Regions from separate parts of the Pseudomonas sp. Seg1 genome, predicted to be linked through region 1. Evidence: predicted binding sites of a transcription regulator. Region 1 holds the regulator's gene; the other holds the start of a gene.

Evidence for each region. The regulator sigma-54, encoded in region 1, starts transcription at its own class of promoters, with help from an activator protein. The targets are predictions, from matches to a motif close to ANTGGCATNNANNTTGCTNT.
Region 2: glnK (P-II family nitrogen regulator) is a predicted target of sigma-54. The motif match lies at 3,400-3,419, and genes of this name have one in related genera.

The regions. Positions count from the first base shown of each region.
Region 1 is NZ_AP021903.1:1,061,448-1,066,552, forward strand. Features, by position in the region: gene KI231_RS04505 (ZIP family metal transporter) at 1-586, shown strand, start outside; gene KI231_RS04510 (HPr family phosphocarrier protein) at 629-904, opposite strand; gene rapZ (RNase adapter RapZ) at 920-1,777, opposite strand; gene ptsN (PTS IIA-like nitrogen regulatory protein PtsN) at 1,780-2,244, opposite strand; gene hpf (ribosome hibernation-promoting factor, HPF/YfiA family) at 2,256-2,564, opposite strand; gene KI231_RS04530 (RNA polymerase factor sigma-54) at 2,638-4,131, opposite strand; gene lptB (LPS export ABC transporter ATP-binding protein) at 4,318-5,043, opposite strand; gene lptA (lipopolysaccharide transport periplasmic protein LptA) at 5,043-5,105, opposite strand, start outside.
Region 2 is NZ_AP021903.1:6,331,902-6,337,006, forward strand. Features, by position in the region: gene KI231_RS28550 (HAD family hydrolase) at 1-233, shown strand, start outside; gene sutA (dormancy-specific transcriptional regulator SutA) at 431-757, opposite strand; gene KI231_RS28560 (secondary thiamine-phosphate synthase enzyme YjbQ) at 860-1,285, opposite strand; gene KI231_RS28565 (ammonium transporter) at 1,502-2,839, opposite strand; gene glnK (P-II family nitrogen regulator) at 2,878-3,216, opposite strand; gene KI231_RS28575 (accessory factor UbiK family protein) at 3,612-3,872, shown strand; gene KI231_RS28580 (hypothetical protein) at 4,070-4,288, shown strand; gene KI231_RS28585 (BRO-N domain-containing protein) at 4,292-4,813, shown strand; gene KI231_RS28590 (HigA family addiction module antitoxin) at 4,808-5,077, opposite strand.

The DNA of each region.
Region 1 (5,105 bases):
TGAAAGCCTCGGCCTGACAGCGTGGGCCGCCAGCGGCTTGATCTGCTTCGGCATCATGCTCGGTGCGTTCGGGCTGTTTCTGGTCGACCGGCAATTGGCTGGTGCGTCTCCGGAGATGCTCGTGGGCACGGTCGAACGGCCGGTGATTCCGCCGCGGATCTGGCTGTTCGTGTTCGCCATCATTGCTCATAACATTCCGGAGGGCATGGCGGTCGGTGTCTCCGCTGGCGGCGGCATGCCGGATGCCGATAGTCTGGCCATGGGGATTGCCTTGCAGGATGTGCCGGAAGGTCTGGTGATTGCGCTGGTACTGGCCGGGGCGGGGATGTCGCGGGTCAAGGCGTTCTTGATCGGCGCGGCGTCGGGTCTGGTTGAGCCGGTTTTTGCCCTGCTGTGTGCGTGGCTGGTGAGCCTGGCGCAGGTGCTGTTGCCGTTAGGTCTGGCGCTGGCGGCCGGTGCAATGTTGCTGGTGGTGACCCACGAAGTGATCCCCGAGTCGCGACGCAATGGTCACGACAAACTGGCCAGTCTTGGCCTGTTGATCGGGTTTTGTCTGATGATGGTGATGGATACAGCGCTGGGTTGAGTTGAATTGTGGCGAGGGAGCAAGCTCCCTCGCCACAGGCGATCAGCCACCTTCGTCGAAGTAGTTGTTGATCAACGCCACCAGCGCATCCAGCGCTTCCTGTTCCTGATGCCCTTCGGTACTCAAATAGATTTTGGTGCCTTTGCCAGCCGCCAACATCATCATCGCCATGATGCTTTTGCCATCAACCGTAGTCTCCGGCGTGCGGCCTACTCGGATCGTGCAATCGGGATACTGGCCGGCAACCCCGACAAACTTCGCCGACGCTCGGGCATGCAAACCCAGTTTATTGATGATTTCGATTTCCAGAGCAGGCATCGCGGTGTGAATCCTTTAAGTGAGGTCGCGGTGGCGAACCTGGACATTCTTCAGGGTTTTCTGCAGGGCCTGACCCAAGCGTTCGGTCAGGTAGACGGAGCGGTGATGCCCGCCGGTACAGCCAATGGCAATGGTGACGTAGGCGCGGTTACTCGCGGCGAAGCGTGGCAACCATTTGTGCAGATAAGTGAAGATGTCCTGGAACATTTCCTCCACCTCGGGCTGTGCTGCCAGATACTCGGCCACCGGCGCATCGAGACCCGATTGTGCACGCAACTCAGGTTTCCAGTAAGGATTGGGCAGGCAGCGCACATCGAACACCAGGTCCGCATCCACCGGCATGCCGCGCTTGAAGCCGAATGACTCGACCAGGAACGCGGTGCCCGGCTCCGGCTGATTCAGCAAACGCAGCTTGATGGTGTCGCGCAACTGGTACAGGTTCAGATGGGTGGTGTTGATTTTCAGGTCAGCGAGGTCGGCGATAGGGCCGAGCAGGGCGGTTTCATCCTGAATCGCCTCGGCCAGCGAGCGGTTGGCGTTGCTCAGTGGATGGCGACGGCGGGTTTCGGAAAAACGCTTGAGCAGGGTCTCCTCGTCGGCATCCAGATACAAGACATCGCACTGGATGTGTTTGCTGCGGACATCTTCCAGCAGTTCCGGAAAACGGGTCAGATGGCTCGGCAGGTTACGCGCATCGATAGACACGGCCACCAGCGGCTGCGCCAGTTCGGTGTGAATCAGCGCCCGTTCGGCCAGTTCTGGCAGCAGGCCAGCCGGCAGATTGTCGATGCAGTAGTAACCGTTGTCCTCAAGGACATCCAGGGCGGTACTTTTACCCGAGCCGGAACGGCCACTGACGATGATCAAGCGCATGATTACTGCCCGTTTTGCTCGTCCAGTACGACCTGGTACAAGGCTTCGTTGCTCGGAGCGCTGCGCAGCTTATCGCGCACGTCCTTTCGATCGAGCATGCTGGCGATCTGGCGCAGCAACTCCAGATGGGCATCGGTAGCCGCTTCCGGGACCAGCAGAACGAACAGCAGGTCAACCGGGGCGCCGTCGATGGCATCGAAATCGATAGGGGCTTCAAGGTGCATCAAGGCGCTGATTGGCGACTGGCAACCCTTGAGGCGGCAGTGAGGAATGGCGATGCCGTTGCCGAAACCGGTAGAGCCGAGTTTCTCACGGGCGATCAGGGCCTCGAAGACATCTTGCATCTCCAGATCCGGCACTTCGCGGGCGATCAGGTTGGCAATTTGTTCGAGGGCTTTCTTTTTACTGCCGCCCGGCACGTTCACCAGGGAACGGCCGGGGGTCAGGATACTTTCAAGTCGGATCATGGAATGGGGGGTTATCGACCGGTGGCGCCCTGTAGCAGGCTCTGGGTCTTTTCCTTATGCTTTTTGAGTTGTTTATCCAGCTTGTCGGTCAAGGCGTCGATCGCCGCGTACATATCGGTATGTTCCGCATTGGCGACCACTTCGCTGCCGGGTATATGCAAGGTGGCTTCGATTTTCTGCTTCAGCTTTTCGACGCACATCGTGACTTGCACGTTGGTGATCTTGTCGAAATGTCGTTCCAGTCGTTGGAGTTTTTCCTCGATGTAGGAACGCAGAGGTTGGGTCACTTCCAGTTGGTGTCCACTGATGTTGACTTGCATACAGCTTCTCCTTCGTTGCCAGTGCATAAAGCGGCAGGCTGGATAGCCTGCCACTGGAACGCTGTAACGTGGCTTACATCAACCGCTTGCGTTCGCTCGAAGGCGCGATCCCTAAGGACTCGCGGTACTTGGCGACGGTGCGGCGAGCCACCTGAATGCCTTGTGCCTCCAGTAAACCAGCGATCTTGCTGTCACTCAACGGCTTTTTCTGATTTTCCGCCGCAACCAGTTTTTTGATGATCGCGCGGATCGCCGTGGACGAGCATTCACCGCCTTCGGAGGTGCTGACGTGGCTGGAGAAAAAGTATTTCAGTTCATAAATACCACGCGGGGTATGCATGAATTTCTGTGTGGTCACCCGGGAAATCGTCGATTCATGCATGCCGACCGCTTCAGCGATGTCATGCAGGACCAGCGGCTTCATGGCTTCGTCGCCGTATTCCAGGAAGCCGCGCTGATGCTCGACGATCTGGGTGGCCACTTTCATCAGGGTTTCGTTGCGGCTTTGCAGGCTTTTGATGAACCAGCGAGCTTCCTGCAACTGATTGCGCATGAAAGTGTTGTCGGCACTGGTATCGGCGCGACGCACGAAACCGGCGTACTGGGCGTTTACCCGCAGGCGTGGCACTGACTCCTGATTCAGCTCGACCAGCCAGCGCTCGTTGTCCTTGCGCACGATGACGTCCGGGACGACATACTCGGCTTCAGTGGATTCGATCTGCGAGCCTGGACGCGGGTTGAGGCTCTGCACCAGTTCGATGACCTGACGCAGCTCGTCTTCCTTGAGCTTCATGCGGCGCATCAATTGGCTGTAATCACGGCTGCCGAGCAAGTCGATGTAGTCGGTGACCAGGCGCTTCGCTTCGGCCAGCCAAGGGGTCTTGGCCGAGAGCTGACGCAGTTGCAGCAGCAGGCATTCACTGAGGTTGCGGGCGCCAATGCCTGCCGGTTCGAATTGCTGGATGCGGTGCAGGACGGCTTCGATCTCGTCCAGTTCGATGTCCAGTTCCGGATCGAACGCTTCAAGAATCTCCTCGAGGGTTTCGTCCAGGTAGCCCTGATTGTTGATGCAATCGATCAGGGTCACGGCGATCAGTCGATCGGTGTCGGACATCGGTGCGAGGTTCAATTGCCACAGCAGGTGACTTTGCAGACTTTCGCCAGCGGAGGTGCGGGTGGTGAAATCCCACTCGTCGTCATCGCTGGTTGGCAGGCTGCTGGCACTGGTCTGGTAAACGTCCTCCCAGGCCGTATCGACCGGAAGCTCGTTGGGGATACGCTCGCTCCAGTCGCCGTCCTCAAGGTTATCCACCGTTGGGGCGGTTTCCTGATAGGAGGGTTCCTGGATCTCGGTGTTGGGCTTCTGTTCGGCGTTGTCGGCCAGGGGATCGGAGTTGTCGAAGTCGTCGCCTTCTTCCTGGCGTTCGAGCATCGGATTGGATTCCAGGGCCTCCTGGATTTCCTGTTGCAGATCCAGGGTCGACAATTGGAGCAGGCGGATGGCCTGTTGCAGCTGCGGTGTCATCGTCAGCTGCTGGCCCATTCTCAAGACTAGCGATGGTTTCATGGCAGGGGCTTAACACCTTATTCGCCGGCGCTATGCGCCATCCACTACAGGGCGCCGGAGCGCCAAACTTAAGCAAATTATATGCCTGAAACTGAAGTGTTTGCCTAGAGCGCTGTAACAATTAAAGCGTATTAAATCCTGCTTGAATCGATACAGCACCCGGGCGGCTCACCGGGCACTTTGCGCTTACAGGCGGAATTCGTGGCCCAGATACACTTCCTTGACCAGATCGTTGGCCAGGATGGTCGCGGAGTCACCCTCGGCGATCAGTTGACCGTCGTTGACGATGTAGGCGGTTTCGCAGATGTCCAGCGTCTCACGCACGTTGTGGTCGGTGATCAGTACACCGATGCCCTTGGCCTTGAGATGGTGGATGATCTGCTTGATGTCGCCGACCGAAATCGGGTCGACACCGGCGAACGGTTCGTCGAGCAGGATGAATTTTGGCGCAGTCGCCAGAGCGCGGGCGATTTCCACCCGGCGGCGTTCACCACCCGACAGGCTCATGCCGAGGTTGTCGCGGATGTGGCTGATGTGGAATTCCTGCAGCAGGCTTTCCAGCTCTTTGCGACGGCCGGCCTTGTCGAGCTCCTGACGGGTCTCGAGGATGGCCATGATGTTGTCGGCCACCGACAGTTTGCGGAAGATCGATGCTTCTTGCGGCAGATAGCCGATACCGGCCTTGGCGCGGCCATGCATTGGCTGGTGGCTGACGTCCAGATCGTCGATCAGCACACGACCCTGATCGGCCTGTACCAGGCCGACTATCATATAGAAGCAGGTGGTCTTGCCGGCGCCGTTCGGGCCGAGCAGGCCGACGATCTGGCCGCTGTCGATCGACAGGCTGACGTCACGCACGACCTGGCGGCTTTTATAGGCCTTGGCCAGGTGCTGAGCTTTCAGAGTTGCCATTACTGGGTTTTCTCGTCGGTTTTCTTCTTCGGCTGGATCACCATGTCGATGCGCGGACGCGA
Region 2 (5,105 bases), 1.4 Mb from region 1:
ATGCCCGGTTGTTCCACGAAGCCTTGCAACGCGGTGGCGCCACGGCTGAAACAGCCGTGCATATTGGTGATCATCCGGGCGATGACATCGCCGGGGCGCAGCAAGCCGGGTTGCGGGCTATCTGGTTTAACCCGACGGGAAAAGTCTGGGAAGCGGATCGCCTGCCGGATGCAGAAGTTCGCAGCCTGACCGATTTGCCAGCGGTGCTCGCACGCTGGAATGCCCAGCACTGAGCCTGAATTCACCTCATCCCCTGTGGGAGCTGGCTTGCCAGCGATGAGGCCAGCACATTCAACATCAATGTTGTCTGACAGGCCGCCATCGCTGGCAAGCCAGCTCCCACAGGGTCTGCATCGCCTTCAAATGTTTATTTCAGGCATGAAAAAGCCCGCAGCGACGGCGGGCTTTTTCAGCAAGCAAGCGGCAGGCCTCAGATAGGGCGGCTACCGTACTTGTTGTCCGGCTTCTTCGGAGGATCGGCGACCACGTTGGCCTCCACTTCCTGCACTTTTCCGCCGCGCGACAGGAACTCTTCCATGGCCTTGGCCAGGGCGTCGCGTTCCTTGTTCTTGGCTTCAATGCTCGGCAACTCGTCTACCGACACCGCAGCCTTGGCTTTGCCTTTGGCAGCCGGGGCCGGCGTATCGTCACCGCCATCGTCGTCAGCAACGTCTTCCGCTGCTGCTTCCAGGCCTTCCTCGGCCTCGTCTTCGTCGCCTACTTCGAGGTCGTCGTTTTCCAGATCATCGTCGCTCATGTTCTACCTCATGACTTGCGAAAAGCAGATTAGTTATAGACCAGCTTTGGCAACTGTCGAAAGTCGCCGTTAAAAAATCAGTAACCATTGGTGACCAACGGTTTATGCCCCTTCACCGTGCAAGGTGGCGAGGACTTTTCGAGCACCGCCATGATCACGGTGCTCGCCCAGATAAACGCCTTGCCAGGTGCCCAGTGCCAAACGGCCTGCCGAAACCGGCAGACTGATCTGACAGCCAAGCACGCTGGCCTTGAAGTGCGCCGGGAGGTCGTCCAGGCCTTCGTCGTTATGCTCATAGCCGTCTGTTCCTTGTGGGATCAGACGATTGAAAAATCGTTCGAAGTCGCGACGGACCGCCGGATCGGCGTTCTCGTTGATGGTCAACGACGCCGAGGTATGCTGCAGCCACAAATGCAACAGACCGACCCGGCACTCCCTGAGTTCAGGCAGGCCTTTGATCAACTCGTCCGTTACCAGATGAAAGCCCCGGGGCCGTGCCCGCAGGGTTATCAGAGTCTGTTGCCACATACAGTTCTCCGCACGTTCGGGGCGCATTCTAGCGCGCTCTGGGAAAAAACAAAGGCCCTAATATTCCTGCAATCATGTAAGCCATTGCCCGCAGAAAAACACCCGTCGTAAACACGACCAAAGGCGTACGAAAAATCCTTTCAGCTGTATCGTGATCGACAAATTCCAGACAAAAAAATGCCCGGCGAACCGGGCAAGTTTTTTCAATGCGCGTACTTACAAGTTGTAGCCGCGTTCGTTGTGTTGTGCCAGATCGAGGCCCACCGACTCTTCTTCCTCGGTCACACGCAGACCCATCACAGCATCCAGAACCTTGAGGATGATGAAGGTGACGATCGCGGTGTAGATCACCGTGAAGCCGACGCCTTTGCACTGAATCCACACTTGTGCGGCGATGTCGGTGACGGTGCCGAAGCCACCCAGCGACGGTGCGGCGAACACACCGGTGAGGATCGCGCCGAGGATACCGCCGATACCGTGCACGCCGAACGCGTCCAGGGAGTCGTCATAACCGAGTTTGCGTTTGAGGGTGGTGGCGCAGAAGAAGCACACCACGCCCGCCGCCAGACCGATCACCAGTGCGCCCATCGGGCCCACGGTGCCGGCAGCCGGAGTAATCGCTACGAGGCCGGCAACCACACCCGAGGCGATGCCCAGTGCGCTTGGCTTACCGTGAGTGATCCACTCGGCAAACATCCAGCCCAGTGCAGCAGCAGCGGTAGCAATCTGGGTAACCAGCATCGCCATACCGGCAGTGCCGTTGGCCGCAGCAGCAGAACCGGCGTTGAAGCCGAACCAGCCAACCCACAGCATCGCCGCGCCCATCAGGGTGTAACCCAGATTGTGCGGAGCCATCGGGGTGGTCGGGAAACCTTTGCGCTTGCCCAGAACCAGGCAGCAGATCAGACCGGCAACACCGGCGTTGATGTGCACCACGGTGCCGCCCGCGAAGTCGAGCACGCCCCAGTCCCACATCAGGCCGCCGTTACCGGACCAGACCATGTGCGCGATCGGTGCGTAAACCAGGGTGAACCAGATGCCCATGAAGATCAGCATCGCGGAGAACTTCATCCGCTCGGCGAACGCACCGACGATCAACGCCGGTGTGATGATCGCGAAGGTCATCTGGAAGGTGACGAACACTGCCTCAGGAAACAACGCCGCAGGGCCGGTCAGGCTGGCTGGCGTGATACCCGCGAGGAACGCCTTGCCGAAGCCGCCGACAAAGGAGTTGAAGTTGACGACGCCCTGCTCCATGCCGGTGGTGTCGAACGCGATGCTGTAGCCGTAAATGACCCACAGGACGCTGATCAGACCGGTAATGGCGAAGCATTGCATCATCACGGAAAGAATGTTTTTCGAGCGAACCATGCCGCCGTAGAACAGCGCCAGGCCCGGGATGGTCATGAACAGCACGAGGGCTGTCGAGGTGAGCATCCAGGCAGTGTCGCCGGAATTGAGGACCGGGGCCGCCACTTCGTCTGCCGCCATTGCAAGGCTGGGCATTACGATGGACAACAGGGCTCCTAGCCCTGCGAATTTACGCAGAGTCATATTGTTTTCTCCTGGGGCGTTGGGGTTTGTGGCGGCGTTTAAATCGCGTCGGTATCGGTTTCGCCGGTACGGATGCGAATCGCCTGTTCCAGATTGACCACGAAGATCTTGCCGTCACCGATCTTGCCGGTGTTGGCCGCCTTGGTTATCGCCTCGATAACCCGATCCAGATCCTTGTCGTCGATGGCCACGTCGATTTTCACCTTGGGCAGAAAATCGACCACATATTCCGCGCCGCGATACAGCTCGGTGTGACCCTTCTGCCGGCCGAAGCCTTTGACTTCAGTAACGGTAATGCCCTGCACGCCGATTTCGGACAGCGACTCGCGCACGTCGTCCAACTTGAACGGCTTGATGATGGCAGTGACTAGCTTCATGAAACTCTCTCCCGAATTGGTGGACTTGCCCCAGGAAAACAAACCCGACTCAAGTCTAAGCGCAGTGCCTGGCTTTGTAACGCATCGCTGACGCCAGCTAACCGCATCAGACGAAACTCCCCGCTTCGCCTGCCGCACTGCATTCGTCACAGCGACTGCATCAGTGCATGGGTCGAAGGTGACTAAGCAGAAACCTTGCCATCTCGCCAAAATCCCCTGATTTCAATCCCTTGGCCGCTGCCGCAAGCCATCCCGCGCAAAAGGCCCAGCGGATACGCACAACAACGGTGCGTCGCCGTCCGTCTGCCTGCGCGAAAAGCGTGCATCCCTGACCACGAGATTGACTATAGACACTGCGTGATACACTGCCGGCCATTGTTTCCAGGACATCCACCATGCTCGCGCCCAAAGACTTCCTCGACGCCCTGAGCGGCACCGCCTCCCGCCTGTTCAGCGGCGACACCCCGCTGCCGAAAGCCGAAATCGAAAGCCAGTTCAAGATGCTGCTGCAGAGTGCCTTCAGCAAACTCGATCTGGTCAGCCGTGAAGAGTTCGATAGTCAGATGGTCGTGCTGGCGCGTACGCGCGCACGTCTTGAGAGCCTCGAAGCCAAGGTTGCCGAGATGGAAGCGAAGCTGACGCCGCCAGCCGAATAACCCCGTAATCCCCTGTGGGAGCTAGCCTGCTAGCGATTGAAGGTCGGCACGACCTTCAGCTTCATGTGTAGGAATTCACGCAGGCTGCGATCTTTTGATCCGCAGCCCTGCAACAATCACGGCAACGTCCTACACACTGCACCACCGCTGTCCGATTGCGCCGAAAAGCCCCGGTACCTAAGCTCACTCGATGCTGAATGTTCAGCACCGGGTTTGGCGACCTGGATCGAATTCGACGCAATGCAACTAAATTCACAGAGAGGTTTTTTCTCTCCATGAGTTATGGCGGCTTTGCGTGGGAGACCTCAGGGTCTGCCGGTTTCGAATTCACCGGTTCGCCAACCCGCGCATGGCTGCCACCCTTTTCGTTTGGCGACGAACAGAAGCAGTTTTCTTCACTTGAATTCGAGAACTGAACCATGGACGAAAACTACCTGACACCTAGCATCTTCACCCGCCACAAACTCCCCCTCCACGCCCTCCTCATCCAGAACCAACCCTGGTTCTGCGCCCGAGACCTGAGCCGCCTGCTGCACATCTACCTCAACGAACGCATGCTGCGAAAACTCGACCCCGACCAATACCAAACCCGCAAAACCTTGATCCACAACCAGATCGAAAACACCCTGCTGATCAGCGAATCCGGCATCTACGCCCTCCTCGTCTACCACTACTGCCCCGAATACCGAGCCCTGCGCGAATGGCTTACTCACCAAGTCATCCCCACCCTGCGCGACATCCAACACCCCACCACAAGCGAACGCCCACACCTGAGCCTGCTCAGTTGGCCGGACATGACGTTGAGTTTGTTGCACTGGAATAACCAGCCGTGGATTCGGTTGCAGGATGTGCCGCTGATGGTCGTGGAACGGGAAAAGCCGAAACGCTCAGAGGCAGGACCTTGGTGGAAAAGGGCTACACGGATGTTGCAATCGCTATAAACCCGCATGCCTGATCTGAGCCCTGCGTAAATCGTAAGTCGACTGAAGATTCATCCAGAACTCAGGTGTAGTGTTGAAATGAATGGCAAGCCTGATTGCCAGATCGGCGCAGATCCTGAGCTGGCATTTCACAAGCTTTTCTATCTCACTTTCGGGCCATTTCGTGGGCATGGCCAGATCCATGACGGTCATGCCCAGCGGCTCCATGAATTCTTTATTCAGAACCTCGCCCGGATGAATCGGGCGCATACCATTGCGGTCCATTTTTCGCCTCCAGAGACTGCATCGAGCG